2 regions of the Glutamicibacter nicotianae genome follow, and region 1 is predicted to be linked to the other one. Evidence: riboswitches for the same ligand, from Rfam matches in the RefSeq annotation. Region 1 holds a riboswitch; the other holds the start of a gene.
The links. A riboswitch is a leader RNA that binds a small molecule or an ion and turns the genes downstream of it on or off. The one in region 1 is predicted to bind S-adenosylmethionine.
Positions count from the first base shown of each region.

Region 2: linked by a shared signal. The riboswitch ahead of JOE62_RS04840 (O-acetylhomoserine aminocarboxypropyltransferase/cysteine synthase family protein) and the one ahead of JOE62_RS02595 (O-acetylhomoserine aminocarboxypropyltransferase/cysteine synthase family protein) in region 1 are both predicted to bind S-adenosylmethionine.

Region 1 is NZ_JAFBCH010000001.1:507,581-519,975, forward strand. It holds gene JOE62_RS02590 (CoA-binding protein) at 1-444, opposite strand, end outside; gene JOE62_RS02595 (O-acetylhomoserine aminocarboxypropyltransferase/cysteine synthase family protein) at 444-1,817, opposite strand; SAM riboswitch class I at 1,916-2,027, opposite strand; gene JOE62_RS02600 (histidine phosphatase family protein) at 2,138-2,698, shown strand; gene JOE62_RS02605 (RNA polymerase sigma factor) at 2,814-3,311, shown strand; gene JOE62_RS02610 (methylated-DNA--[protein]-cysteine S-methyltransferase) at 3,293-3,937, shown strand; gene katG (catalase/peroxidase HPI) at 4,025-6,205, opposite strand; gene JOE62_RS02620 (Fur family transcriptional regulator) at 6,286-6,738, opposite strand; gene JOE62_RS02625 (BCCT family transporter) at 7,401-9,278, shown strand; gene acs (acetate--CoA ligase) at 9,357-11,318, opposite strand; gene JOE62_RS02635 (ABC transporter permease) at 11,380-12,207, opposite strand; gene JOE62_RS02640 (aliphatic sulfonate ABC transporter substrate-binding protein) at 12,214-12,395, opposite strand, start outside.
Region 2 is NZ_JAFBCH010000001.1:953,375-970,515, forward strand. It holds gene JOE62_RS04770 (multicopper oxidase family protein) at 1-869, opposite strand, end outside; gene JOE62_RS04775 (GNAT family N-acetyltransferase) at 1,154-1,831, opposite strand; gene JOE62_RS04780 (F510_1955 family glycosylhydrolase) at 1,828-2,703, opposite strand; gene JOE62_RS16595 (DUF305 domain-containing protein) at 2,788-3,009, opposite strand; gene JOE62_RS16600 (DUF305 domain-containing protein) at 3,009-3,392, opposite strand; gene JOE62_RS16195 (DUF6153 family protein) at 3,514-4,023, opposite strand; gene JOE62_RS04790 (copper-translocating P-type ATPase) at 4,087-6,159, opposite strand; gene JOE62_RS04795 (four-helix bundle copper-binding protein) at 6,438-6,845, opposite strand; gene JOE62_RS04800 (type I restriction endonuclease subunit R, EcoR124 family) at 7,181-7,447, shown strand; gene JOE62_RS04805 (heavy metal translocating P-type ATPase) at 7,683-9,623, opposite strand; gene cmtR (Cd(II)/Pb(II)-sensing metalloregulatory transcriptional regulator CmtR) at 9,620-9,988, opposite strand; gene JOE62_RS04815 (ISL3 family transposase) at 10,257-11,534, opposite strand; partial or broken gene JOE62_RS04820 (flavin reductase family protein) at 12,098-12,364, opposite strand; gene JOE62_RS04825 (methionine synthase) at 12,345-13,385, opposite strand; gene JOE62_RS04830 (DUF1852 domain-containing protein) at 13,404-14,396, opposite strand; gene JOE62_RS04835 (LysR family transcriptional regulator) at 14,519-15,460, shown strand; SAM riboswitch class I at 15,693-15,783, shown strand; gene JOE62_RS04840 (O-acetylhomoserine aminocarboxypropyltransferase/cysteine synthase family protein) at 15,870-17,141, shown strand, end outside.

The sequences.
Region 1 (12,395 bases):
CAGGCGCAATCCACCGTGGAAGCGCGCGTGCTCGATCTTCACGCAGCGGTCCATGACCACGTTCATGCCCGCGGCCTCGGCGCGATGGGCCACTTCCTCGTGCCAGGAACCCAGCTGCAGCCACAGGGTCTTCGCGCCCACGGCCAGGGCCTCGTCCAGCACGCCGGGCAGGTCATCATGCTTGCGGAAGACCTCCACCAGATCCGGGGTCTCCGGAAGATCGGCGAGCGACTTGTACACCGGCTGGCCCAGGATCTCGTCGAGTACCGGGTTGATGAAGTACACCTTGTACCGTGAAGAGGAGAGCAGGTAGGTGGCCACGAAGTAGCTGGCACGTGACGGCTTGTTCGAAGCGCCGACAATGGCGATGGTCTTCGTCTCGCGCAGGATCTCCAGGCGCTGCGCGGCTCCCGGGCCTTCCCAGGTGGTTTCAACGGCAGTCATTAGTTTGCTCCCTTCGAAGCGGTTGGCAAGGCGCAGGTGGAACCGTCATAAGCCGGTGCTTCGAACTGCGCGGCGGAACCGGCGGCAGCTTCCTGCGAAGCGGCCAGCGCTTGGTCCAGATCCCAGAGGATGTCTTCGACGTCTTCCAGGCCCACCGACAAGCGAATCAGGTCTTCTGGCACGCCAGCGGAGACCAGCTGCTCGGCGCTCAGCTGCTGGTGCGTGGTGGAGGCAGGGTGCAGCACCAGGGTGCGGGCATCGCCGATGTTGGCCAGGTGGCTGGCCAGCTGCAGCGCCTCGATGAACTTGGCGCCGGCTTCGCGTCCGCCCTTCACTCCGAAGCTGAAGACCGAGCCGACGCCCAGGGGCAGCAGCTCCTTGGCCTGCTCGTGCTGCGGATGGGAATCCAGGCCTGCGTAGTTCACGTAGGTCACGCGCTCATCGGATTCCAGCCAGGCGGCGACCTGCTTGGCGTTGGACAGGTGGTTGTCCATGCGCTGCGGAAGGGTCTCCAGACCCTGCAGCAGCTGGAATGCCGACTGGGCCGGAAGCGACGGTCCGAAGTCGCGCAGCTGCTCGCTGCGCAGCTTGGTCAGGAAGCCGTATTCGCCGAAGTTGTCCCACCAGGAGACGTTGCCGTAGCTGGCTACCGGTTCGGTCATGGTGGGGAACTTGCCGTTGCCCCAGTTGAACTTGCCCGACTCGATGACCACGCCGCCCAGGGTGGTGCCGTGCCCGCCGATGAACTTGGTGGCCGAGTGGATCACGATGTCCGCGCCGTGCTCGATGGGGCGAAGGATGTATGGGGGAGTGAGCGTCGAGTCCACGACCAGCGGGATGTTGTGGCGGTGCGCGACTTCGGCCAGGCCCTTCAGGTCGGCGATGTCGCCGCACGGGTTGGCCACCACCTCGGTGTAGACGGCCTTGGTGTTCTCCTGGATTGCGGCTTCGAAGTCGGCCGGATCGTTGGAGTCGATGAAGGTGGTGTCCACGCCGAAGCGGCGCAGCGAGACATCCAGCTGGGTGATGGTGCCGCCGTAGAGCTTCGAGGAGGAGACAATGTGGTCGCCGGCCTGGGCCAGCGCCGCGAAGGTGACGAATTCCGCGGCCATGCCCGATCCGGTGGCTACCGCGCCGATGCCGCCTTCCAGCGAAGCCATGCGCTCTTCGAAGGCCGCCACGGTCGGGTTGCCGATGCGCGAGTAGATGTTGCCGTACTTCTGCAGGGCAAAGAGGTTGGCCGCATCGTCAGCGTCTTTGAACACGAACGACGTGGTCTGGTAGATGGGCACTGCGCGTGAGCCATGCTCGGCATCGGGGGTGCCTCCGGCATGCAGGGCGCGGGTGCGGAATCCAAACTTGTGATCTGCCATGGTGGCTTGCGACTCCTTGTCGACGGGGGTTTCACGTGCACCGCAGGGCGGGCCGCGATCGAGGCAGGAATCCCGGAATCAATGTCGCTTCCTGCCGTTCTCCAACGGGTAAGCGGCTGCATCGTTTCTGGCGGTAGCACCGTAACCACCGGATGTGGCAGGTTGCTGCGGCGTCATCGAACCAGATCTCTCAGCCGCTCGGGATGGTGTAATAATCTTCGCAACATGACCGTTCGTGACCCAACTATGAGTCGTAACGTTGCGTATCGGGCCTGTGATCGGAGATTCTTCGACATCTATGGCACCGGTAGGCTGGAGCCATGGATACTTCGCTGGTACTGGTTCGACACGGGCAGACCGATTGGAACCTTGCAGGCCGACTGCAGGGGCAAACCGACATCCCGCTGAACGAAACCGGACGCGAGCAAGCTCGCGAGGTCGGGCGCAAGCTCATCGGCCAAGACTTTTCGCTGATTCTGGCATCCCCCTTGGTGCGTGCCCAGGAAACTGCCGTCCTGATCGCCCAGCAGATCGGGGCAGCGACGGGCAACGCAGTTCCGGAACTCATCGAACGCGGTTTCGGCCCGCTGGAAGGCCGGATCATGGCGGAAGTCAGCGACGAGGAATCGGCTGCCGCCGCAGAGCAGGTTGAGCCGCGTGCGCACATCTTGAACCGCGCGGTGCCGGCGCTGATGGGCCTAGCCAGCAAGCATGCCGGGCGCAAGATCATGATTGTCAGCCATGGCGCCACCATGCGCACCATTCGCGACGCCTTGGCAGGAACCAGGCAAGCCCAAGGCGTGGAGAATGGAGAGATTATCGAGGTGGATTTGGCCCGGCTCGAGCAGCTCGCCGGTGAATCTGACCTGGTGGCATTCTAGGAATCCGTGCGGCAGCGGGGTTAATGAAAAAATTCTTCATTCGCACCTCACAGAACAGGTGGCCGTTGCGTTTACACGGTGAGGGGCCAGCAGGTCGCGAAATCCCAGGAGAGGCATGCAAGCACCATTCGAGCGGATAGTCCAAGACTATGGACTGAACGTCCTGCGTGTTTGCCGCGCTCTGCTGGATGAGCACCGCGCGCAAGATGCCTGGTCCGAAACCTTCCTCGCCGCGCTCAAGGCGTACCCGCAGCTGCCAGATGATGCCAATGTCCTGGCGTGGCTGGTGCGCATTGCCCGGAACAAGGCCATTGACGAGTTGCGCAAGCATAAGCCGGAGATCCTCATCGACCAGGACGTGGACAGTCCCGCGTCCGGGAAGAACCGGCCGGATCTGCAGTTGGACAATCTGCAGCTCTGGCACGAGGTGAATCAGCTTCCCGGCAAGCAAAGGCAGGTCGTGGCCTATCGGTACCTCGGCGGGATGAGCTACGCGCAAATTGCCGAAATCCTTTCGGGCAGCGAAGCCGCTGCCCGCAGGGCCGGTGCCGACGGGATCAAAAACCTGCGGGTCCGGCTCGACGACCAGGAACTATGGCGGGAGCAGCCATGAACGAAAAAAATTATCAGCAGCAGGCGACGGCCGCTGAAATGCAAACCCTCGACGCGCTGCAAGGCCAGCTCGCTGAAAAAGCCCGGGCGCTTGAACTTGTCGATGTCGCCTATCGGGTGGTCGACAGCCCAGTGGGTTCATTGCTGCTGGCCAGCAGCGATGCCGGGCTGGTGCGGGTGGCATTCGAGTCCGAGGGCCATGACCGCATACTTGAGCTGCTCTCAGAAAAGCTCAGCCCGCGCATCCTGCGCGACAAGTCGAGCCTGGATGGGACCGCCCGGCAGCTCGATGAGTACTTCGCGGGCACACGGCACAGTTTCGAGCTCCCGGTGGACCTGCAGCTCTCGACGCGGTTCCGCCGCCAGGTGCAGCTTCAACTGGAACATATCGATTACGGCCAGACCCGCAGCTACGCCCAACTCGCGCAGCAAATCGGCAAGCCGAAGGCAGTGCGGGCCGTCGGCTCAGCCTGCGCCACCAACCCGATTCCCATCGTGCTGCCCTGCCACCGGGTGCTGCGCACCGATGGCTCATTGGGCGGCTATCTGGGAGGACTGCAAGCCAAGACGGAGCTGCTGAAACTTGAAAACCCGGACTTCGCAGGCAGCGCGGCGACGCTTTTTTAACTGCCCATAGCCGGATTAAGCAAGTGCTGGGCTGTTGCTCCCCATCAGGGGAGCAACAGCCCAGCACTATCTGCCAGAAGTTAGCGGCTACTTGGTCAGCAGTTCGAAGCGATCCGCGTCCATGAGCTTGGCCCATGCAGTAGCGAAGTCCTTGACGAACTTCTCCTTGGCGTCGTCCGAGGCGTAAACTTCGGCGAGAGCACGCAGTTCCGAGTTGGAGCCGAAGACCAGGTCCACGCGGCTGCCGGTCCAACGGCCGTCGGTGGTGGTGTAGGTCTGTTCGTCAGCCGACGGGGTCCACTCCAAGCCGAGTTCCAGCAGGTTCGCGAAGTAGTCGTTGGTCAGAGCGCCCGGGGTGTCGGTGAAGACGCCCTTGTTCGAGCCATCCCAGTTGTTGCCGATGACACGCAGGCCGCCGAGCAGCACGGTCATCTCAGGAGCCGACAGGCCCAGCAGGTTCGCGCGGTCGATCAGCAGGTACTCGCTAGGCAAGTTCAGGAAACCGGAGTCGTAGTTGCGGAAGCCGTCAGCGACTGGCTCCAGCCAAGCGAACTGCTCCACGTCGGTCTGCTCCTGGGTTGCGTCAACGCGACCCGGGGTGAATGGAACCTCGACTTGCTGTCCGGCTGCCAGGGCAGCCTGCTCAACACCGACGTTGCCGGCCAAGACCACAACATCGGCGAAGGATGCCTTGATCTCGGAGGTGGCGTTGAACTGGTCAACGATTTCCTCGAGCTTGGCGATTACTGGCTTCAGCTGCTCCGGCTGGTTCACTGACCAGGAAACCTGCGGCTCCAGGCGGATGCGGCCGCCGTTTGCGCCGCCGCGCTTATCCGAAGAACGGAAGGTCGCTGCGGCCTTCCACGCGGTGGAAACCAGCTGCTGCACCGAAAGGCCAGCGTCGTTGATCAGGGACTTCAGCTCGGCGATTTCCTTGGCACCCAGGGTGATTTCTGGAGCAGCCGGCAACGGATCCTGCCAGAGCAGGTCCTCGGCTGGAACCTCTGGGCCGAAGTAGCGGGACTTCGGGCCCATGTCGCGGTGGGTCAGCTTGAACCAGGCGCGGGCGAAGGCGTCGGCGAACTTGTCCGGGTTCTCCTTGAAGTTCTTGGAGATCGGACCGTAAATCGGATCAAAGCGCAGTGCCAGGTCGCTGGTCAGCATGCGCGGTTCGCGCTTCTCCAAGGTGTCGAACGCAGGCTGAACCAGGCCGGCTCCGCCGCCGTTGACCGGGCGCCACTGCTTAGCACCTGCTGGCGACTCGAACAGTTCCCACTCGTAAGCGAACAGGATGTGGAAGAACTCGTTGTCCCAACGGGTTGGGTGGTAGGTCCAGGTCACTTCCAGACCGGAGGACACGGTGTCTGCACCCTTGCCGGTGCCGTGGCCGTTCTTCCAACCCAGGCCCTGCATTTCCAGCGGAGCTGCTTCTGGATCCGGACCGATCTTGTCATCGGCGTGGGCGCCGTGAGTCTTGCCGAAGGTGTGGCCGCCAGCGATCAGCGCTACGGTCTCTTCGTCATTCATACCCATGCGGCGGAAGGTTTCGCGGATGTCGATGGCCGAAGCCAGCGGATCCGGGTTGCCGTCTGGACCTTCAGGGTTCACGTAGATCAGGCCCATTTGGACTGCAGCCAGAGGGGCTTCCAGGTCGCGCTTGCCGGTGTAGCGCTCGTTGTCCAGCCACACCTTTTCAGGGCCCCAGTAAACGTCGTCGTCAGCTTCCCAGACGTCCTTGCGGCCGCCGGCGAAGCCGAAGGTCTCGAAGCCCATGTCCTCCAGAGCCACGTTGCCGGCCAGCAGGATCAGGTCGGCCCAGGAGATGGCCTGGCCATACTTCTTCTTTACCGGCCACAGCAGGCGGCGAGCCTTATCCAGCGATACGTTGTCTGGCCACGAGTTCAATGGGGCGAAGCGCTGCTGGCCTGCGCCACCGCCGCCACGCCCATCGTGGGAGCGATAGGTGCCGGCGGAGTGCCAAGCCATGCGGATGAAGAACGGACCATAGTGTCCGAAGTCTGCTGGCCACCAGTCGTGGGACTGGGTCATGATCTCGGCCAAGTCGGCCTTCAGGGCCTCCATGTCCAGTGCGTTGAACGCCTCGATGTAATCGAAGTCCTCATCCAACGGGTTCGATACCTGCTGGTTCTTAGCAAGGATCTTCAGGTTCAGCTTGTTCGGCCACCATTCGGTATTGGCGTTGCCCTGGGTTGGGTGAACTCGACCCGCGCCAACTACTGGGCACTGACCTGCGGTCGTCTCAGACATGTGCTCTTCCTTCCGGATTTTTTAGGGGATTGTGCGGTTCATGTCCGCCACGCGGGAACGAGTCCTGCGTGATGGCAAATCTAGGGGGTTACTACGACATCTTTCTGCGCATTCGCAGCCTGGCAATCAGGGCAGGTGCCCCAGTAGATCACTTCGGCCTCGTCGATGCTGAAGCCGTGATCGTTGGACGCATGCAGGCACGGGGCGCCGCCGACAGCGCAGTCGACGTCCGCCAGCTTGCCGCACTGGCGGCACACCACATGGTGGTGATTGTCGCCAACGCGGGCTTCGTAGCGGGCGATATGGCCCTGCGGCTGTATCAGCCGGATGACTCCCAGCTTCGTGAAAAGCTTCAGCGAATCGTAGACAGCTTGGTGCGACACATTGGGGTGCCCTTCGCGAACGGCCGAAATGATGGTTTCGGTATCCGCGTGCGGGTGCGCAGCGACAGCGGACAGTACCGCAACGCGGGGTTGTGTAACCCGCATCGATGCCGCCTTCAGCACCTGCTCGATCCCTGCCTTTGATGTCATGTAACCAGCATGCCCGCTTATTTTGAATGAGTCAAGATAAGTTCGAATGTATTACAGGTTACAAGTTGGTGAGTGGCAACAATGCGCCGAAAGAGCTTCTGTGCAGGAAGTATGCCTTATGAGGCATGCCTTGGCGGAGGGGAATCGAAGCTGAGGTAATTGTTGAATTCCGGATATTCGAGACGAATAAACAAAGTGGAGAATAGGTCATTCCGACTTCGGAGGTAATTCGAGGCGGGTAAGGATTTCGCGGCAGCGGAAACCGGAAATTCGAGTGAGGCGAGGAAGCTCACACGGATCGCGGCATCAGCGAAAACATCTTGATCCAGTGCGTATCCAACGTAGAAAATGGCGTGAAATCAAGGATCTGATTTGACCCTCGGTGAGATGTCGACAATGCTGGAAAAGGCTCATTTTGGATTTATCGTGTCAATTCCGTGCTAAATCGGGTCACTTCGCAGGAACATTTAGCGGGATATTTGCGCAGAATAGCTGTTTCTTTCAGGCAGTTCTGACGCGAGGTTTAGAGACAACGGACCGACACCCGAAAAGCAATTCGCAATCAATCACACTGCATGGCGATCGTTGACTCTAGAAACGATGGCTGGGCAGATTCCGTCTGGAACTTCTCCACGGGATCTCACCAGTGAAGGAAGAACGCAATGAAGCAGACGGATCAATCAATCGTAGACCTCGTCGAGGAACTGCATTCAGTTCGCCACAGGCGACCTAAGAAGTACTCCCTTTCCGGTACGGATTATTGGGTATTCGGAATCGCCGGCGTTATCGCGCTGGCATTCATCATTTGGGGTTTCTCCACCCCGTCGGGGCTGGGCAAGGCCTCCAGCGCAGCCTTGGACTGGGTTATCACCAACACTGGTTGGCTTTTTGTTATCGCCGCCGCATTATTCGCGGTCTTCGCTATTGTCGTAGCAGCGAAGAATTTCGGGCGCATCCCGCTGGGCAAGGACGGTGAATCGCCACAGTTCTCCACGGTTTCGTGGATCTCGATGATGTTTGCCACCGGCATGGGCATCGGACTGGTCTTCTACGGCGTGGGTGAGCCGCTGTACTTCTACATGTCGCCTCCTCCGGGAACGGTGGAAGGCTCCACCAGCGAGGCTCTGAGCACAGCCATGGGCACTACGCTCTTCCATTGGACGCTCTTCCCCTGGGCCATGTACGCCATTGTCGGATTGGGCATGGCTTACGGCAGTTTCCGGCTGGGACGTCCGCAGCTGTTCTCCGCCATGTTCAGCTCGATCTTCGGCGACCGCGCCATACACGGCTGGGGCGGCCGCACCATCAACATCTTGGCTATTATTGCCACGCTCTTCGGCTCGGCCTGTTCGCTGGGTCTTGGCGCATTGCAGATTGGCGGCGGCATCCAGGCCACAGGAATGATGGAGAAGGTCGGTTCCGGCGTTCTCGTGGTCATCATCGCTATTCTTACTGCCTTGTTCGTCGCTTCCGCTGTTTCCGGCATTGAGCGCGGCATCCAGTGGCTGTCCAACACCAATATGGTGCTGGCAGTGATCATCGCGCTGATCGTTTTCATTGGCGGTCCAACCCTGTTCATCCTGAACGTCATCCCCAACGCTGTTGGCGCCTTCATTGGCGACTTGCCGGAGATGGCTTCACGCACGGCGGCTGGCGATGTGGCGATGTCTGATTGGCTCTCCTCGTGGACTGTCTTCTACTGGGCATGGTGGATCTCCTGGAGCCCATTCGTAGGCCTGTTCATTGCGCGCATTTCCCGCGGCCGCACGATTCGCCAGTTCGTTACCGGTGTGCTGCTGGTTCCATCAACTGTCACCCTGATCTGGTTCTCGATCTTCGGCGGTGGAGCAATCGGTATTCAGGAACGTGCCGAACGCGCCGGGGAAACCGGGGAAAAGCTGGCCAGCATTGTCGATGGCGCACCGGACATCAACTTCGATCTGATCCTCTTCGACATGCTTGGCCGATTGCCGCTCTCCGGCTGGGTGGCCACCGTGCTGATGGTCGTCACCGTGTTGCTGATTGCGATCTTCTTCGTGACGGGCGCAGATTCGGCCTCGATCGTGATGGGTGCGCTCAGCGAACGCGGCGCCGAAGAGCCAACCAAGAAGTCAGTGATCTTCTGGGGCGTGGCTACCGGTGCGGTGGCCGCGGTGATGCTGCTGGCTGGCGGTGATCATCCGGCGGAGGCTTTGACCGGCCTGAAGAACATCACGATTGTCTCTGCGCTGCCATTCGTCATCGTGATGCTGCTGCTTTGCGTGGCATTGTGGAAGGACTTGAGCAATGATCCGCTGGTGCTGCGCGACAAGGTGGCCCGCAAGGTTCTCGAGCATTCCGTGGGGCAAGCAGTTGACCGCCATGAGGGCAGCCAGTTCAGCTTGATGACCACCGAAATTCCTTTGGTCACCGCCGAAGGCAAGGCTGCCGAAGCGAAGATCTTTGCCACTGAAGCCGCTGAGTCCACCGCCGACCCGGTGGAGGACGGCAAGAAAACTGAGGGCGACGGCGAGAGTCCGAAGCCAACTGCCGGGGAGTAATTACCGGCAAAGCAAGTGAAGCTTCTTCCCGAATCCGGGAAGAAGCTTCACTTTATTTAAGTGCTAGAGCCTGGTCGATTAGCCACGTGCACGGCAGATCGCGTTGATCTCCGGGATGCACGGCTCATTCTGCAGACTTGTCGTATCACCGAGCGTGGTGCCCTCGAACAGCTGGGTGAGCAGGCGGCGCATGATCTTGCCAGAACGCGTCTTGGGCACATCTGGAACCAGGACGATTTCACGCGGCTTGGCAATCGGGCCGATCTGGACCGCGACAGTCTCGCGAAGCTCGGCGATGAACTCGGCCTGCCGGGCAGCGAGATCCGGATCGGGCGACTCTGCGATCAGGGTCTTGTCCAGCGGCACCACGAAGGCGGTTGCCGCGTGTCCGGTCTTGGGATCCGGGGTGGGGCAGACGCCGGCTTCCACCACACCGGGGTTGGTGACTAGCGCCGATTCGATCTCGATGGTGGACAGCCGGTGGCCGGAAATGTTGATCACGTCATCGGTGCGGCCCAGGATGTAGATGTCGCCGTCCTCATCGAAGCGGGCACCGTCGCCGGCCAGGAACCAGCCTTGCTCGACGTATTGTTCCCAGTAGCTGGTGTAGTAGCGTGCCGGATTGCCCCAAACGGTACGCGCCATCGACGGGCCGGTGCGGGTAATGACAATATTTCCCTGCTCGTTGGCCGGCATGCTGCGGCCATTGGCGTCAACGATGTCCACCGAAATGCCCGGCAGCGCACGTGCGGCGCAACCCGGCTTGAAGTGCTCATCGGTAGGCAATGGGGAAAGCACTGTCGCGCCGGACTCCGACTGCCACCAGGTATCGACCATGGGCAGGCCCGCCGCGGTGTCGCGGCCAATCTGCTGGCGGAACCATTTCCACGCCTCGGGGTTGACCGCTTCGCCCACGGTGCCGCCGATCTTCACCGACGACAGGTCGTATTCTGCCGGGATGCCGTCGGGGAACCAGCCCATCAGCGAGCGGACCAAGGTGGGAGCGGTGTAGTAGCTGGTGACCTTGTAGCGTTCGATGACCTCGAAGTGCCGGCCCGGATGCGGGGCGTTGGGCACGCCCTCGTAGATGACCTGGGTGACGCCGTTGGCCAGTGGACCGTAGATCTCGTAGGTGTGGGCGGTGACCCAGGCCAGGTCAGCGGTGCACCAGTGCACATCGTGCTCGCGCTGGGACTCGTCTGGATTGGCGAACAGCATGTTGTAGCTGGTGGCCGCCTGCGTCAGGTAGCCGCCGGTGGTGTGCACCAGGCCCTTGGGTTGGCCGGTGGTCCCCGAGGTGTACATGATGAACAGCGGCGTCTCGGAGTCGAAGAACTCCGGCATGTGCTCGGTGGACTGGGTATCAACCACCTCATGCCACCAGACGTCGCGACCCGCGGTCCACGGTATCTCATCTCCGGTTCGGCGGATCACCAGCACCTTTTCGATTTCGTTCTCGCCGGCAACTGCCGCATCGGCGTTGTCCTTGACCGGGACCGAGGTGCCGCGGCGGAACTGGCCGTCGGTGGTGACCAGCACCTTCGCCTTGGTGTCTTCCACGCGGAACTTCAGCGCTTCGGCAGAGAACCCGCCGAAGACCAGCGAGTGGATGGCGCCGATGCGGGCGCATGCCAAGGTGATGACGATGGTTTCAATGAGCACCGGCAGGTAGATGACCACGCGGTCGCCCTTCACCACGCCCAGGGATTCCAAGGCATTGGCAGCTTGGGAAACCCGCTCCTGCAGATTCTTGTAGGTGACTGCAACGCGGTCGCCGGGTTCGCCTTCGAAGTACAGCGCAACCTTCTCGCCGCGTCCTGCGGCGACGTGGCGGTCGGCGCAGTTCACTGCCGCGTTCAGCTTGCCGCCGAGATACCAGGAAATTTCCGGGCCGCGCTGCGCCTGGGGGTCAGCCGGAATGATGCGGCTGGTGGTGTGCCACGGGGTGTCCCAATCCAAAAGGTGCGCCGCTTCGTCCCAGAATTCCTGGCGTGCCGCCTCTGATTCAAGTGCTGAGGTTGTTGCCAATTCGGTGGTCATTGCAAACTTTCTTTGGTGGGGGACGGGATAGCGTTGCCAGCCGGTGCTAGTTAGTCCGGGGCTAGGTCCAGCGTTTGATCGCCCAGCGTTCGGCTATCGATAGCAGGGCATCGGTGATTTTTCCGAAGACGGCCAGCAACACGATGGTCATGATCAGGCGGTCCAGGCGGCCATTGTTCTGTGAATCGGTGAGCAGGAAGCCCAATCCCATCGACGCTCCGAGCAGTTCAGCCGCGACCAGGAAGAGCCACGCCTGGGCCAGTGCCAAGCGCAGTCCGGAGAAGATGGAAGGGACTACCGCGGGCAGCTGGACTGTGCGCAGTAGCTTCAGTCCCTTCAGGCCGAAGGAACGAGCGGCCTCGATCAGGTGGGCATCGACATGGCGCAAGGCCAAGGCGACGGTGGTGAAGACCGGGAAGAACGCGCCGATGATCACGAGCGTGACCTTGGAATCTTCGCCCATTTTCATCCAAAGCACCAGCAACGGAACCCAAGCCAGCGAAGGGACGGCGCGCAGGGCACTGATGCTCAGGCCCAGAAACGCATCTGCCAATTTGGACAGGCCGACGAGGGCGCCCAGCGCCAAACCGAGCAGGGAACCGAAGGCGAAGCCCAGCAGTACACGCTGGGTGGAAATGCCGATGTGCTTACCAAGATCGCCATCTTCGAGGAGCTCAAAGGCGGCGGCAACGACCGAGCTTGGAGTCGGCAGCGTCCACGGGGCAACGATGCCGCTCACCGTGACGAATTGCCAGACAGCCACGGTGGCCAGAGGCAGGATCAGCGCAAGCAACCATTTAGGTGCGCGCAGGATCGTTGCGGCGATGCCTGCCTTGTGCTTGGCAGGTGTCGGATTTTCGCGGGTATCAGCCGCGTTTTCGGTGCTCATCGCTGTTTACTCTCCGGAGATCTTCGTTGCATCTGCCTTGAGGGCAAACTGGTCGTCAACGAGGGTTGCTAGTGCTTCATCTACGGATTCCTGCTTGGAAACATCGCCGCTGGCGACCAGGGTGGGGCCAATGTTGCTCAGCACTCCGGTGAATTTGGCGTCGGGAACCGCTGGAACGTCCAGATTGG
Region 2 (17,141 bases), 450 kb from region 1:
ACCCGGTAGGCAGTGTCGCCCGCGGCGTTGACAATACGCAATCGAACTCGATCCCCGGGTTGTGCCATAAAAACCTCGGGGTTTTCGATGGTGGTGCCGTTGAACAAATGCAACGGATAGGCCACGTCACCGGCATCTCCGCCCAAAAAATCGCTGGTTGCACCCATGAGCATATGGCCCATCACCATGCCGCCGTCTTCGCTACCGTGGCTCATTCCACTCATCGGTGCCATCCCCTTAGCGAGCTCCTTCATCGCTTCATCAGGCGTTCCGGTGACACCATCAAGCCAGTCATCCAAGACGATCACCCACTCCTTGTCGTACTGCAATGGTTCTTGCGGATCATCAATGATCAGAGCGCCATAGAGGGCGCGTTCGCGCTGCATCTCGACGTGGGAGTGATACCAATACGTGCCGGGATGTGCCAGCTTGAAGTCATAGGAATAACTGGTCCCAGTCTCCACTGCCTCCTGTGTGAGTCCAGGCACGCCGTCGGCGTTGTTGCGTAAGGCAAGACCGTGCCAGTGGATGCTGGTGGATTCAGGAAGCTCATTGGTGAGGTTCAGGTTGAGCTGGTCACCGACCATGCCACGTAGTGTGGGGGCGACCAGCTTCTTGTCGTATCCCCATGTAGTGATCTTCTCTCCGGCCATTGCCGTGCTTATCGACTCTGCCTTCAGCGTTTTCGTGACCGTCTTTCCGGTACTGGGGCGCAAGTTTTCGACTTCTGCGATGAGCGGGTCGGTGGGCAGGACTCGGGACACCCCGGTGGAGTTCTGGGCCTTGGGTGCGCAGGCGCTTAGGGCAGCAGCTGCGGTCGTGGCAATGGACAGTCCAAGGAAGGAACGTCGGTTGAATTGGTAAGTCATGAAGCAGTCCTTTATGAAGTGTGAGTCTTGGGGGAGCATAGGAAAATAGAGGATGGCGGCCAGCTCGTGGCGCGCAGTCGATCCAACGGATTACGGTTTTTACGCAGCCTCATGCCGCTTTGGCGGTCCGCCGTGTCTGCAATGCCGCTGGCCGCCGTCTGGTATTTCGACGCCTAGCTCTCTGAGCTTGGAGGAACACGGTGCCTAAGAGCTAACCTGCGGTGATTAGAGATCGTGACCGACGTTCGGCGGGTCGTTGATCCGGCCGAAGCCTACATTTCCGGTTACTGAAGATAGCGGTGGTAGATACTGGTTGCCATTCCATCCTTGGAGAATCGCTGCTCGACGCATGTCCAACCGTGCTTCTCATAGAATTTACCTGCCCCGTTGGCACCGGCCGCGGTGGCGAGCTCGGCCAACCTGGCATGGTCCGCTGTTGCACGTTTAAGGAATGCGTCCATCAGAAAAACGCCTATTCCTTCACCACGCCGATCTGGCAACACCACAAGTGATGTAATGACAGCAGGCGACGGTATCACTCTGTCGCTGGATACCGGGCTAGCGGTGCGTCCTAGCAGACGACGGGCATAGGGACGTGCGCGGGTGCCCAGAAAATGAAGAAGTACACGTGGCCGGATGGAGAGCGCCGCGAGACCCGAGAGGAGAAGTCCCCACTTCTGGTTGGCAAGTACGTCAGCGATGTGGCGGACTTGGTTGGTCGAGCCAATTAGGAAGCCTATTGGCTGTTCATCGTCACTCACGGCGACAAGGGCAATCCCGAATCGTTCGGTGAGGAACGTTTTCATCCAACGACGTACGAAGTGGTTTCCTAAGTGGGGGAATAATCCATCTGGAAGGTAGCGGATCATGTCCGAGGCCATCCTGCTCAGGTCTTGTTCTGTGGCATCTCTGATGACGACAGGTGAGCCGGTGCCGGGATTCTTTGAGGTTATTCGGCTCATGGGGTTTTCTCGGTGAAAGTCGCTCCGTCGTCCGTGGAGTGTGAGATACCCGTACTGGTGGCCACCCAGATCCGCACCTGTCCGCCATCGTCGCCGGTGGCGGCAATGGCAGCCGGTTGCCCGGTGACGACTCCACCAGTCTCTTGCCAAGTGCGTCCGGCATCGCGGCTGAGCTGCACCGCACCATCCGGTTCCACTCCGACGGCGACCGATTTGCTGGCAACAGCGGTCAGCAGCAGGACCGGAGCGTCTTGGGGTAAGGTCCAGGTTTTCCCGCCATCTTCAGAACGGTGTACTCCTTGTTCGGTGGTGGCCAGCACGACTTGGGACAGCGGGCTTCCGGCGAGATGATAGGGCTGGATGCCGGCATCTATGGTGTTCCATGTGACCGTGTCATCGGTCACCCGCAGTGTGCCGTCAAAACCGATGACGCTCTCGCCGGTGACGGCCAAGGCGTGGAAATCGGATTTGCCTTGAAGAGAGAGCGGTTCCCACGTGGACCCGCCATCAGTTGATCGGATCAAACCCGCCGGGTCGGGCAGACCGGTCTCAGTCGACGGGTGCCCGGAAGCGTAATACTCGTCTTTTCCGGCGGTGGCGAATCCCATCAGGTCAATGGTGGGCCCGATTCTCTGCGGTTCGTCAGCTGTGGCATCGAAGAGTCCCTCATGGGTGGCCAAAAGGATGCGCCCGGAATCCGGGTCAACGCTCATGCCGTGGACGTGGCTGAAGACTGCGACGCTGGCAGCTTCTTGCGCAGCGGGTCCTTCGCTGATTGACTGCGTGCAGCCCGTGAGTAGGGCCATAGAGAGCGCGGCGACGGACAAGACTGCGCGTTTTTGAGCGCGCAAAAGTGAGTTCTGTGTAAGCATGGTGGTTCCTTGAATCAATCAGAAGTGCTGGTCAGATGGGTCAGGGGAGTCGGCACCCTAGGCACCAGCGGCAACGTGGAGTCTTTAGAGGTCGGCTAGCAGGGTCTTCATGGCCTGAATTTCGGTTCCCTGGCTGGAGACAACATCCTTAGCCAGCTCGACGGCTGCAGGATTCGATCCGTTGGCGACTTCGTCCTCAGCCATAGTGATGGCCCCCTCATGGTGGGCGATCATTTGGGTCAGGAACAACCGCGAAGCTTCGGTGCCCTGGGCGGCTTCGAGGTTGGAAAGGTCCTCCGGGGTCATCATCCGTCCATCTCATGGCTTCCGGACATCTTCATAGGCTCGCCCCAGGTCTGGAGCCAGTCGTTCATTTTCTTGATTTCCGGCCCCTGGGCGGCTTTGATGTCCTGGGCAAGCTCGGTAACCCGGGGATCCAGGTTTTTCTTGGCCAGCATGATGTCGCTCATCTGGACAGCCTGTTCGTGATGAGGCGTCATCATCTGCGCGAACATGGCATCGGCACTATTGTGGTCGGCTGCAGCATCGGAGGCCGACGGCGGCATGCTGCCATGATCCATGCCGGACATAGAGCTTTCAGGCTCGGTGGTGCCAGCGTCCGTGGAGCATCCGGACAGGACGAGCGCTGCTGCAAGAGCGGTTGCCGAAATGGAAGTCAGGCGTTTCATGTGGGTATTCCTTCAAAGTGTTCTCAAACGGGGTATCCATCAATACCCGGCCAAGACGGCACACAGGGGTGAGCACGAATAGCCGGAGCTCTCCCCGGTATGGGGAAAGCGGCCGGCGTTTTTATGTGCGACTGATAGAGAGTTCGATGAGTGAGGGAGTCCACGGCAACCGGTTTGCCGGTGCAGGCATGACTGGCGGGGCGCGCAGCCCCTTGCCAGGAATAATGAACCAACGCTTAGGAAGAAACCACAAGACGGCCAGGACAATGACTATGAGTACGCACATGGCAGCCATGAGATGATGCTCGCCATTGCATGGCCCGTAGCAGGTACTATCTGCCTCGCCACCGACCGTCCCATCTGTGGCCATTACGGCTGGACCGTGATCGTGGGAGACTGCTTGGTGCGTAGAGGCCGCGCTCAGACCAGCAGTATCTGGCGCTTGGTGGGACGCTCCTAAGACATGCATCCCCAAGATTCCGAGGATGATTCCGGCCAAACCCAGCATAAGAATAACTGGGCGGCGGCCAGCAGGATTGCCCGGCGTAGGGACAAGCAGAGACAGGAAACGACGAGGCGTCATAACCTGATTCATCGCATCCTGCCTTTCCACCAGAGTGAAGGTTTTCATCTCAAGGGTACTGGTGCATCCTGTGCCCGGCAAAAGAAAGCGCTTGAAACTGGTCTAGTGTGATTAATGTATGGTGTCTGGATCGAGATTGATGCGTCGCAGCAATTGGGCGTTGAGCGCGACAACGATGGTGGACAGGGACATCAGGATCGCTGCGATGGCCGGAGAGATCGACACCCCAGCAAACGCCAGTGCTCCGGCAGCCAGCGGGACCGCAATCACGTTATAGCCGGTGGCCCACGCCAGGTTCTGGATCATCTTGCGGTAGCTGGCTCTGGATAGTTCCAGCATAGACATCACCGCCCGCGGGTCGTTGCCGGCCAAGACAACCCCCGCCGATTCTATTGCCACATCGGTGCCGGCACCGATGGCAATGCCAACCTCGGCCCGAGCCAGTGCTGGGGAGTCGTTGACCCCGTCCCCGACCATGGCCACTTTCAGGCCGCGGGCCTGCAGCTCGGCAACCTTCTTATCCTTGTCCTGGGGCAGAACTTGGGCGAAGACCTCGTCGATGCCCAGCTTTCCAGCCACTGCTTCGGCGACCTGCTGCGCATCACCGGTGATCATCGCGACTTTGAGGCCCCGGGACTGCAACGCGGCAACGGCCTGGCGGGAATCGGCGCGGATCTCATCTTCCAAACTCAGGGCACCAATCACTTGCCCAGCACGAACCACGTGGAGTACGGAGGCGCCTCGCTCGACCCAAGGCTGAGTCTGCTCCTGCAGTTCTCGCGGGATCGTCAGGGCTTGGGAGTCAAGCAAGTTCGGTCCGCCGATCATGATGTCGGCTCCATCGACGTTGGCGGTCACGCCACGCCCGGTCAGCGAGGTAAATTCGGTTGCAGTCGGAATCCGGATGTCTCGGGCCCGGGCCGCTGCGACGATAGCCCGGGCCGAGGGATGTTCGCTGTCCGCCTCAACTGCGGCCGCCAGTGCCAGCAAGTCGTTATCGCTGAGACCAGGGGCTGTGGCAATGCCGGTCAGACCAGGCTGGCCCAGAGTTAGAGTGCCGGTTTTGTCGAAGAGGACCACATCGATGGTGCGCATCCGTTCCAAGGCCATGCGGTTCTTGATCAGCACTCCAGCCCGTGCCGCCCGTTCGGTGGAGATCGCGATGACCAGTGGAATGGCAAGGCCCAGTGCGTGCGGGCAGGCGATGACCAGAACGGTGACGGTGCGGATAACCGCCTCGTTGGGACTGCCCAGGAGCACCCAGGTGAGGAAGGTGATGATGCCGGCGCCCAGAGCGAAGTAGAACAGAAAAGCCGCTGCACGGTCCGCTAGCGCTTGGGCTTTCGAGGAGGAAGCCTGGGCCTCAGAGACCAGACGCTGGATTCCGGCTAGAGCGGTATCTGACCCGACGGCTGCCACCTTGATGCGCAGGGAGCTGTCCGTGGCCACAGTGCCGGCCACTACGCTGTCTCCGGGACCTCGCGGTACGGTCTTGGATTCGCCGGTGATCATCGATTCGTCCAGTTCCGCTTGACCTTCGGTGATTTCCCCGTCAGCAGGCAGCCGGCTACCGGAGCGGACCAGTACGATATCGCCGACGGATAGATCGCTGATTCGTACTGTGTCCGTGCCCTCTGCGGTGACGCGTTCGGCTTCATCAGGTAGCAGTTCTGCCAGAGCATCTAGTGCGCCGCGCGCCGAGCCTAGGGCGCGCATCTCGATCCAGTGGCCCAGAAGCATGATCACTACCAGCAGGGCCAGTTCCCACCAGAAGTCGAGGTTGAAGTTGCCGATGCCTAGCGTGGTGATCCACGAGGAGAGAAAGGCGATAGTGATTGCCAGCGTGATCAGCAGCATCATTCCAGGCTGCTTGCTGCGCAGTTCTTTCCAGCCGCCCTTCAGGAAGGGCAGTCCTCCGTAGAAGAAGATCACCGATCCGAGCACCGGAGCGATCCAGGCGGCGCCGGGGAAGTCCGGGATCTGATAGCCGAAGAGGTGGGCGAACATCGGGCTGAAAATTACCACCGGGATTGAGAGTGCCAGGCTCAGCCAGAACTTATTCTTGAACATCGCGGTACTGTGTCCTGCGTGCTCGCCGTGGCTGTGGACGGCGTGTTCATCGTCAACTGCCGAATGCGCATGGCCAGCCGGCATCGCCTGGCCATGAGTCGGCTGTTCAGACATCGGGTGTCCCGTGTGACTGTCTTTGGATGCGAGAGTGCGACCCCCGTGCCCAGGGGAGACTGAGTGGCCGTGTTCCCGGTTCTCCGGTGCGTGGTTCATGATGGCTTCCCTCCTGGACCCCCGAGGGCGGCCTCGAATTCTCGTCTGAATACGCCGGCCCTAACACTGGGGGGCAACCGCCCGTTAAGTCCTGCGTAGGTTCAGAATATACCCTAAGGGGGTATAACTCGAGTTTTCTGGCAAGCCTCATCTGTCCACTCGTGCCCAACAACAGACGCTTAGCCGATGGCCGCCAACAGCAGGGCACAAGCTTTTTCGCACCGGCGGCAAGCTTCAGCGCAGACCTGGCAATGCTCGTGCATGCCAGCATGCTTCTCGCATTCGGTGGCACACTGCTGGCAGGCTGTCCGGCAGGCTTCAAGCATTGCCTTGACTGCCGATGGGTTCTGGCCGGTTTGGCGAGTCAGCACGTTGACGGTGGCGTTGCAGATATCGGCGCAGTCGAGATTGGTCCGGATGCAGAGACGCAACTCGGCGACCATGTCTTCGGCCAAGCACGCGTCGGCACACGCGGTACAGCTCTGGGCGCATTCGAAACAGGCGGCGATACAGTCCTCAAGCTTCTGAAGGACCGGGTCATTGGGTTTGTTGGGGTGGGTTTTCAGCATGGAGATGATGTGACTCATTGATTTTGCTCCTTAGTCTCGATGGATACCGCGGACGCTACCACTTTGAGATCGTGAACTGAAGCCTTTAAGCAACTTGTACAGTAGCGCAACAAACACGACCCCGCATGAGCGTCGGATACACAAATTTCAGCGATGGCGCATAGCCGTTTCCTTACCGTTAATGCAGCATCGTTTCCAAGAGTGAGTATGTCTGCTGCCGGGGTATCGGAAAGGTTATGGATCGAGTCCACGAGCAGTACCACCGGTCAGCTTAAGCACCGCCAAGAACCGTAAATCTTGGTGCCGAGGAAGAAGAAATTTGCAACTATATAGCTTCTCAGGTCTAGGGTCCGGTGACTGCATACTTGGAAGCCCAGCGGGAGAAGGAACTGGGCGAGATCATCGCTGCGGAGAATTTGAAGCCGGAAGAAACAGCCCAGTTCATCGATGCTGCGTTCCGTGAGGGAAGCATTCGGGCCTCGGGAACAGCGATCACCAAGGTCTTGCCTCCGGTGTCTCGTTTTTCAAAGGAGAAGAACCATGGGGAGAAGAAACGGCGGGTGGTGCAGAAGCTTGGGGAGTTCTTTGAGAGGTTCTTTGGGTTGGTCTCGAAAAGATAGGGATGGCTGAGGTCGGACGGTGGCGCACTGACCGTCCCATAATCGGTCGTTTTTGACCAGACAACCAAGAACCAGGAATCCCCGGCGTATGACTGTTAGTTTCAATTGGCGGTTTATCACCGTTAAAAATGGCGCACCGCACAGCACCACCCACTTTGGTTTTAGATGGTTGAAGGCGGGGCGCTAATTTCCCGGTGGAAATAGTGCCCCGCCTTCAACGGCAACGAAACCAGCGCTAATGCAGGACGTTGCCCGGCTGCTGGGTGAGCTGCTTGCGGTGGATACGGGCAGCACGAAGGCCGTTGGCAATCACGATGACTTCTGCGACCTCGTGAACCAGCACTACCGCGGCTAATCCAAGCACTCCGGTAATAGCCAAGGGCAGCAGGACAACGATGATCGCCATTGACAGAACGATGTTCTGATTCATGATCGCTCGGCCCCGTCGGGCATGGGACAAGGCTTGCGGGATCAGTCTCAAGTCATGGCCGGTGAAGGCTACGTCGGCTGATTCTATGGCGGCATCGGCACCGGTAGCGCCCATCGCAATCCCCACGGTAGCGCTAGCCAAGGCAGGGGCATCGTTGATCCCGTCACCGATCATCCCTGTAGGAACCTGCTGCACCGACGAAGCGATTTCACGGGCCTTGTCTTCAGGTCGCAGTTCGGCATGAACGGTGTCTATACCGGCGATTGAAGCCAGCGCGTGGGCAGTACGGGAGTTATCGCCGGTGAGCATCACCACGTCGATTCCCTGGTTATGCAGGTCTCGAATTGCCTCGGCCGCTTCAGGGCGTAGTTCATCGCGCACGCCGATCACGCCAATGACCTGCTCTGCACGGGTGACCATGACGCAGGTTTGCCCGGAGGCCTCCATGGATTCAACAGCGGAAGCAAGCGATCCTGGGGCAATCCATCGAGGACTGCCGACCCCGACCTGAACACCATCCAGGACGCCGGTAATGCCGTGTCCTGGCTCTTCTTTAACCGCCGCTGCCTCCGGGATCGCGGGTACTGCTGCGGTGATGGCCGTAGCTAGAGGGTGGGTGCTGTGCTGTTCCAGGGCGGCAGCAACGGCGAGCACCTCTTCGCGAGTCGCATCATCAACGGTCTCGACTTGCGTGACCACTGGCTGATTGCGTGTGAGTGTTCCAGTTTTATCTACCGCGATGCGGCGCAGGGAACCAAGCCGTTCGAAGGCTGCTCCGCTTTTGATGATGACACCGAACTTGCTGGCAGCTCCGATGGCGGAAACAACGGAGACAGGAACGGCGATGGCCATCGCGCAAGGCGAGGCTGCGACCAGCACGATCAGTGCGCGGGTGATCCAGGTTTCGGGATCGCCGAAGATCGCTCCAAGCACAGCAACCAGTACGGCCAGGACGATGACACCGGGAACCAGCGGGCGGGCAATGCGGTCAGCGAGCCGTGCCCGTTCGCCACGTTCCGACTGGGCTTGCTCGACCAGGCTCACCAACGTGGTCAGGGAGTTGTCCGTGCCGTTTGCCGTTGCAGTGACTACTAGCGCGCCGGATGAATTGATGGAACCAGCAGCAACCTGGTCGCCTACGGTTACTTCCACGGGAATTGATTCCCCCGTGATAGCGGAGGTGTCCAAGCTGCTTGATCCTTGGCTGACCACGCCATCGGTTGCCAAGCGTTCACCAGGCTTCACGCGCAGGGCATCGCCAATCTTGATCTCTGCTGCACTGACCACGACCGGTGCGTCGTCACGGATGACGGTGGCCGTTTCCGGGACGAGCTTCAACAAAGAGCGCAGGCCCGAGCGTGCCCTGTCCATGGCTTTGTCTTCCAGGGCTTCGGCAATGGAATACAGGAATGCCAGGGCTGCGGCTTCTTCGATATATCCGAGGATGACCGCACCGGTGGCGCTGATGGTCATCAGCAGCCCAATGCCGAGTTTCCGTTTCGTGAACAGGTTTCGCAGGGCGCCGGGCACAAAGGTAAAAGCGCCCAGCAGCAGGCCGATCCAAAACAGCACCAAGGCCACGATGGCTGCGCTTTCGCCGTGGGTGCTCCATTCAAGGACGAGCCCAGCGAGGAAGAAAACGCCTGAGGCTATGGGGACGAGCACGTGCCAATCCCGCCACCAGGGCAGTTCCTCTTCGAATTCTTCGGTGGGTTCCGGTGAATCGCAACCGCAGGCGGAACTCATGCTTGCTCCTCGTGTTCTCGATCGGCGCTGGTGGCGCAGTCAGGGCAGGAAGAGTCCAGGCAAGGTACTTGATCATCGACGGCCAACGTCACGTCAACCAGGGCGCTCAGGGCGGTGGTGAGGTGAGGATCGGTGATTTCGTACCGGGTTTTGCGGCCTTCCATTTTCGCCACGACAATTCCGCAGCCGCGCAGGCAGGTCAAATGGTTGGAAACGTTGGCGCGGCTCAGTCCTAGGGCCTGGGCAAGTTCCGCTGGGTATCCGGGTTCGTGCAGCAAGGACAGGAGGATGCGTGACCGGGTGGGGTCGGCCATGGCGCGGCCAAGCCGGTTCATCGCATCGATCCGTGATTCAATGTTCATCATACGATGTACTATACAGCACTTGATGTACTAGTGGCACCGCCCAAAATCGGTCGTTTTCGGGATGAACCCTCGTGCCATCCGAGCTGAGTGATCGAATGGCGCGATGGTGCTGCCAACGGATTCCCGAAACTAGGGGCCGATACCGTGGAGGACCAAAAGAGCGAACTAGCGTTTTCGGGACATGCTCGAACTCTTTCTTCTCCGGAGACTCCAGGAGTTCTCGGTGCCTCTTTGACGGCTCTTAAAAGTTAAGCGTGGCGCAGGATGCTCAGCAGGGCCGTAGCCCCGCCGTATACAACAATATTCGAACCCGGTAATGACTATGATTCCGATAACCCCGGCCAATGCGTTTCAGGTTCTTCGCCGTTAGATTCGCTGCCTCGCTCCGGGCGTTCGTCAGCCGGGTGCGCACGAACACCAGTAGCTCCCTGCGCCACGCGCTCAACGTCCTGAACAGTGATTTCGCCTCCACCATTTTCGTTGCTTTTACCGACTTCTCCAGCACCGCCCACCTCGCCTGGAACTCGTGAACATCCGTGGCGCGCAGCAGGTCCCTCACGTGTTCCTTGATCCCATAGATCACTCCAAGTTCGGGATCCGTTTCAAGGATCAATTTGAGGCGTTCCACTTGCTTGATCGACAGGTTCTCCAGATTGCAGGTCAATAATTTGCGGTACTTGTAAGCCGGTTCTGTGCTCCTGCCTCGACGCTCGTGCACCTCGTGCGAGCGGCGCCGGCGCACTTGGGTGATCATCAGGTTCGCCCGGGCAATCACATGGAAATGATCCACGCTGATCTTCGCCTTGGGCAAGGTGTCCCGCACCGCCTTGCGGAACTCTGAAGACTTGTCGATCGCCACGACCTGCACCCGCTGACGCCAATACCTTGGCCGGGCCTTCAACCATCTCTTCACCGCCGCACCGCGGCTGCCATCCACGATATCCAGGATCTTCCCCGTATCCAGGTCGGTGAACACGATGGACCACGGCTCGATCCGCACCACTTTCCCAGTCCGGCCGCGCGCGGAGCGGACCTTGCGGAAACGGTGCTCGTCGATGCCCAGGCGCCGGATGAACATCCGGTCCACGTTCCCGACCAGCTCACCGACGATGTTCAGCCGGGCCATGACCGTTGGCCATGAAACGGAGTGCGCGGCAGCGACCCGGGAGACCGCGCGCAGCTCGCAACGCATCTCGTCCACCAGTTGCTGGGAGAGCCTGGCGGTGATCCTGGCCCGGAACGGCAGCTGCTCGGTGGTTTCCACGAAGGACCGCCGTTCGCAAGCCTGCTCTTGGCAGGCCATGCGCCGCTTGCGGACCAGGACTTGCAGGTCGTGACCGCCGGCTGGCAGGTCTTTGACCCGGTGTACCGGCCTGGCCTGGATCCTGGTGGTCAGCACCCCGCAGGAAGGGCAGGCAGCTTCGGTCGCTATGGGTTCGACAAGTACTTGTCGCCCGGAAGATTCGTGGGTCGCGGCGATGACGCGGTAGTCGGTGAGGTTCAACAGAATCGACGCAGCATCGATTCCACCGGTATCCTTGAACACGGCTCGTAGTTCCTTGCAGATGAATTTGTTTTAGTCGACATCCATCTTCGCAGAGGACTGCGAGCCTTACTTATTTTGGGGTCACCACGCTAAAAATCGAAGAGCCACTTTAGCGATGACCTGGTCTGGTGTGTGTCTGCGTGCCATTGTTTCCGTGATTCCTCCTGTGTCCATTGTCGGACACGAGTACTCACATAGTCACTGGACTACTTTTCGGGGACCCAACCAGGTTGGCTGGTACAACTCCCAGCGCCTGCATTCGGCACTCGGGTACAGGTCGCCGGCGGATGTTCATCAACAGTGGATGGGAAGGCCTGGCACGCTCGCGGAAGCCGCGTAGGAAAAACAAGAAAAGGAGCCTCTACCAAACCCGGGGCTTGACACGGTCGATGTTGGAGGCCGGTGGTTCAGGCCCGGTTTACACTCTGAATTGTGAAGAGCCTGAAAAGGTCATCCTTGATTTCGGTGGAATAGAAGCTCGACACTCCTATTATCCCAAGTCCGGATCACTTCTTCGTTTTAATGACTGTTAATGACGCGCCTGCCATGAAACCACCGGGCTAATGCGCATCCAAGCTGTGAACTATAAGAGATGTTGCGCCGGTCAGCACTTTGGTCGCCGAGGACAGCGCAGAAATTGAGAAGACGAGCAATGGCGGATCAACGCTGATCGAGGCCACGGACGTTGCCGTGAGAGCAACCGGTCCGTCGCCGGCATCGGCGGTTATCAGGCTGACGCCACCGGGGTGCCCGCGGAAGATCGCTTTGAAGTCATCCGCGGGCAACGATGGTGTCGCCGATTCTGTCACTTCAGACGCGGGCACCAACAAGCTCCTCGCGCAGGATGCCAGCCCCTGCGCTGAGCGCACTGAGCTTGGCCAAGGCCACATCGCGGCGGAACGGGGCCATGCCGCAGTTGGTGCTGGCAATCAGCTTGTCCGCATCGACATATTCGAGAGCTTTGCGCAGGGTCTGCGCCACTTCCTCGGGAGTTTCCACAGCGTCATTGGCCACGTCGATGGCTCCAAGCATCACTCGCTTGCCGCGCACCATTTCGACGACCTCCAGCGGGACATTCGAGTGGTGGGATTCCAGCGAAACGGTATCGATGGAGGAAGCCTGCAACAGCGGGAAGGACTTCTCGTAGTGGCGCCACTGGGCACCGAGAGTCGCTTTCCAGTCATTATTCGCCTTGATGCCGTAGCCAAAGCAGATGTGGACCACGGTCTCGGCTTTGAGCCCCTCGCAGGCGCGCTCCAGGGAAGCGATGCCCCAGTCGGCCACCTCATCAAAAAAGACGTTGAAGGCAGGCTCGTCGAACTGGATGATATCCACTCCGGCGGCCTCGAGCTCGCGGGCTTCCTGGTTCAGGATGGTCGCGAATTCCCACGCCAGCTTTTCCCGGCTGCGGTAGTGAGCATCGTACAAGGTGTCCACCATGGTCATCGGGCCAGGTAACGTCCACTTGATCTGCTTGTCGGTGCAGGAACGCAGGAACTTTGCGTCCTGAACGAATACCGGCTTTTCACGTTCAACGGCACCGACGACGGTAGGCACGCTCGCGTCGTAACGGTTGCGGATGCGCACCGTCTCACGCTTTTCAAAATCAACACCGCTCAGGTGCTCAATGAACGTGGTGACAAAATGCTGGCGCGACTGCTCGCCATCGGCAATGATGTCGATGCCGCGCTGGGCCTGTTCGAGGACCGCAGCGCGCATGGCGTCATGCTTGCCTTCGCGCAATTGCTCGCCTTCAAGCTTCCAAGGGGACCAAAGCTTTTCAGGTTCGGCAAGCCATGAAGGCTTGGGCAGGCTACCGACAATCGACGTGGGGATAAGCGGGGAAGTCATGAGTTATCTTTCGGAATCTTAGGCGACGGGTGCCGGGCAGGAAGCGGACCACTGATCGAGCAGTTGGCGATTCGGGATGATGAAATGCTCTTCGGTGAACTTGCCTTGGATCTTGCCCAACTGAGTTCGTTCTTCGCGGTCATAAAAGACGCGAGTGGGGGAGAAATCTTCGGCGCCAAGGCTCGGGTGGTACACAGCCGGTGCCGCCGAATTGGCGTTGTAGATCTCCGGGCGGTAGATCTTCTGGAACGTCTCCATGGTGCTGATCAGGCTGATCAACTGCAGATTCGTGTAATCGTTGAGCAGGTCGCCGCGGAAGTAGAAAGCCAGCGGGGCAACAGCGCCTGGTGGCATGAAGTAGCGCACGCTCAAACCCATTTTTCCGAAGTACGCGTCGGTCAAGGAATTTTCATCCTGCTGGTATTCCAAACCAAGCACTGGATGGCTGTTGCCGGTGCGGAAATAGGTCTTGGAAGTCGAGACGCTGATGCAGACCACCGGCAGCTGGGCAAAACGCTCACGGTACGCCTGTGAGTTCAAGAAATGCTGGAAGAGCTGCCCATGGAGATCGCCAAAATCCTCCGGAAGCACCGGGGCTCCGCTGTCATTACACGATGCTGGGAGCACCACGCTGAAGTCGTAATCGCGGACATAGGAAGAAAAATTATTGCCGACCATGCCCTGGGACCGGGTACCCGTGAGTTTATCCACGATCGTGGTTTCAAGCACTTCTAAAAGAGGAAATTCCTGATCGGTATTATTGGCAGAAAAATGTACATTTGCGGAAATGATTTCCAATTCCAGTGTATAGCGGTCACCTTGGGGATTGTCCCAGTGAGCCAGGGAATTGAAACGGCGGTTGATCATCGTCAGGGCATTGCGAAGGTTCTCTTCGCGACGCTCTCCGCGCGCCAAATTGGCGAAGTTTGTCGTGGTTCGAGAATTCGCAGAAGGGGAGTAATTCTCGTCGAATCTTGTGGTGCTAATGCTGAAATTTAATGCGTCTGCCATGATGGCCAATCTGTATTTGGGAGGCCTGGACAGGCCGAGGGGAAGTCGTTGCGTCAATCATGCAGGGTGATTCTTGATATCAGGTAACTCGATATAACTATGGATTCATATAGACTCAAACTATGGTTCAGGTTTCGAATGGATTGACGCTCCAGCAGCTGCGCTACTTTGTGGCGGTCGCCTCCGAGGGGTCGATCTCGGCTGCCGCCGACCTCATCTACGTCGCGCAGCCCAGCATGTCGGCGGCGATGAAGGAACTCGAATCCCGGGTGGGACGCACCTTGCTGATGCGCTCGGCCAGGGGAGTGACGCTCACTGCTGAAGGCGCAGAATTCCTCGGCTACGCCCGGCAGGTGCTCGAGCAGGTGGAGCTTCTTGAGCACCGCTACCTCGGCCGCCCCGCCGCGCGGCGGCTGCTGGGCGTCTCCACCCAGCACTACTCCTTTGCGGTGGATGCCTTTGTCCGGATGGTCCAGGCCAGCGGGGCCGAGGAGTACCAGTTTTCGCTCCGCGAGACGCGCACCGAGGAAATTATCGAGGACGTGCGAACCCTGCGCAGCGATATCGGGATCCTCTACCGCAACGACTTCAACCGGAAAGTCATCGACAAGCTGCTGCGCGAATCCCGCCTGGTGTTCCACCCGCTGTTCCTCGCCGACCCGCACATCTTCGTATCGCGCAGCAACCCGCTGGCCACCCGTGACCAGGTCACCCTCGAAGACCTCGAAAACCTGCCTCGGCTGACCTTCGATCAAGGCGCGAACAACTCGTTCTACTTCGCCGAGGAAGTGCTCTCCACACGCTCCAGCCAGCGGGAAATCCAAGTCTCGGACCGTGCGACCATCTTCAACCTGATGATCGGCCTGGGCGGGTACACGATCTCCACCGGCATCATCAGCGACGAGCTGGATCCATCCATCGTTGCCATCCCGCTGGACATCGATGAGCGCATCGAGATCGGCTGGATCGATCACGCCGCGATCCCGCTCACCGACCAGGCTCAGCGCTACCTGCAAGAAGTCCGCGCAGTGGTGGCCAGCTTCGGGGTGGAAGTGCTCGGCTGAGCCGCCAACAGCGTAACTCTCGGTCATCGAGTGCCGCTCCATCGTCATAAACTTCCAGAAAAACCTTGAAAGTCTCGGGGTTTTTCTCATTTTGGTGCGTCATAAAGTGGCGCCAGCCACCGCGTCATCATGACAAGTGCACGACATATGAAGCTTGGCGGCCTTGTATGAAGCCGGCCGCCCGATAGCGCTTGCACCCCTCGCAGCCCATGGCCAACCATGGAAGAACAACAAACCATCAAGAGCGACTAAGAGATCTGGCTCGTTGACGTCGCAGCAACCATCGGGAAACCGAAAGGTGCTAATGCCAGGAACGATGGAGCAGTTCCGAACGCGTTTTCGCGCTGTGCTTCGTGCCGCCGCACGATGCCAATCGGTGCACTCCCTCGCAGAGAATCGAGGAGGAGCTATGAGCCAAGGAACCGACGCGGTCCACGCAGGATACCGCCCGAGCGGAGACTTCCGCCCGATGCTGCCGCCACTGCACAATTCCGCAGCCTACCAATTCCAGTCGCATGCCGAAGCGATCGAGAAGTTCGCGCTGCGCCAGGCCGGCTTCACCTACTCGCGCACCGGTAACCCGACCGTGTCCATCCTCGAGCAGCGCGTCGCTGCCCTGGAAGGCGGGGCCCACGCGGTGGCCACCGCCACCGGGCAGGCTGCCGTGGCCCTGTCCCTGCTGGCCCTGGCCCAGGGACCTAAGCACATTGTGGCTTCCTCCTCGCTCTACGGCGGCACCGTGGACCTGTTCATCGACACCTTCGCCGACTTCGGGATCCGCGTCAGCTTTGTCGACCAGGCTGATCCTGCCGCCTGGGAAGCTGCCATCGAGTCGGACACCCGGGCGTTCTTCTTCGAATCCGTTTCCAATCCGCTGTGCACCGTGGCCGATATCCCGGCCATTGCGGCCATCGCGCACGAGCGCAACATCCCGGTGGTGGTGGACAACACCCTGGCCACCCCGCTGAACGTGCGCCCGCTGGAACTCGGAGCGGACATCGTGGTGCACTCGGCCACCAAGGGACTGGCCGGGCACGGCTCGGTGCTCGGCGGGATAGTGGTGGATTCGGGAACCTTCGACTTCTCCGATTCCTCCCGCTGGCCGCAGATTGCCGCCCCGCGCGAGCGGCTGAATGGCACTTCGCTGCTTGAACGCCACGGGCCGGCGGCCTACGCGATGCTGGTTCGTTCCAAGTTCCTGCACGATCTGGGCCCGACCCTCGCACCGGCCAGCGCCCAAGGCATCCTCGCCGGAATCGAGACCCTGCCGGTGCGCGCCGCCCACGTGCAGCGCAGCGTCACCAGGCTGATCGACGCGCTTGCCGAGTATCCGGGCATTGCCGCCATCCACCACCCTGCGCTGCCCGAGCACCCCAGCCACGAGCTGGCCCGGGCGCTGGCGCCGAAGGGCACCGGCTGCGTGCTGGCCATCGAGCTGGCCCACCCATCCCTGGTTTCCCCGGTCATCGACGGGCTTAAGCTGATCAGCCTGGCCGCGAATGTGGGAGATACCCGCACCATGGTGGCCCACCCGGCCACCATGACGCACTGCCGGCTCTCCGAAGCGCAGCTGGCAGCCGCCGGGCTGAACGCCTCCACCCTGCGCCTGTCGGTGGGACTGGAAGACCCGGCCGACCTGCTGGTGGATATCACCCGATCGCTGGATCTCGCGCTGGCCGCG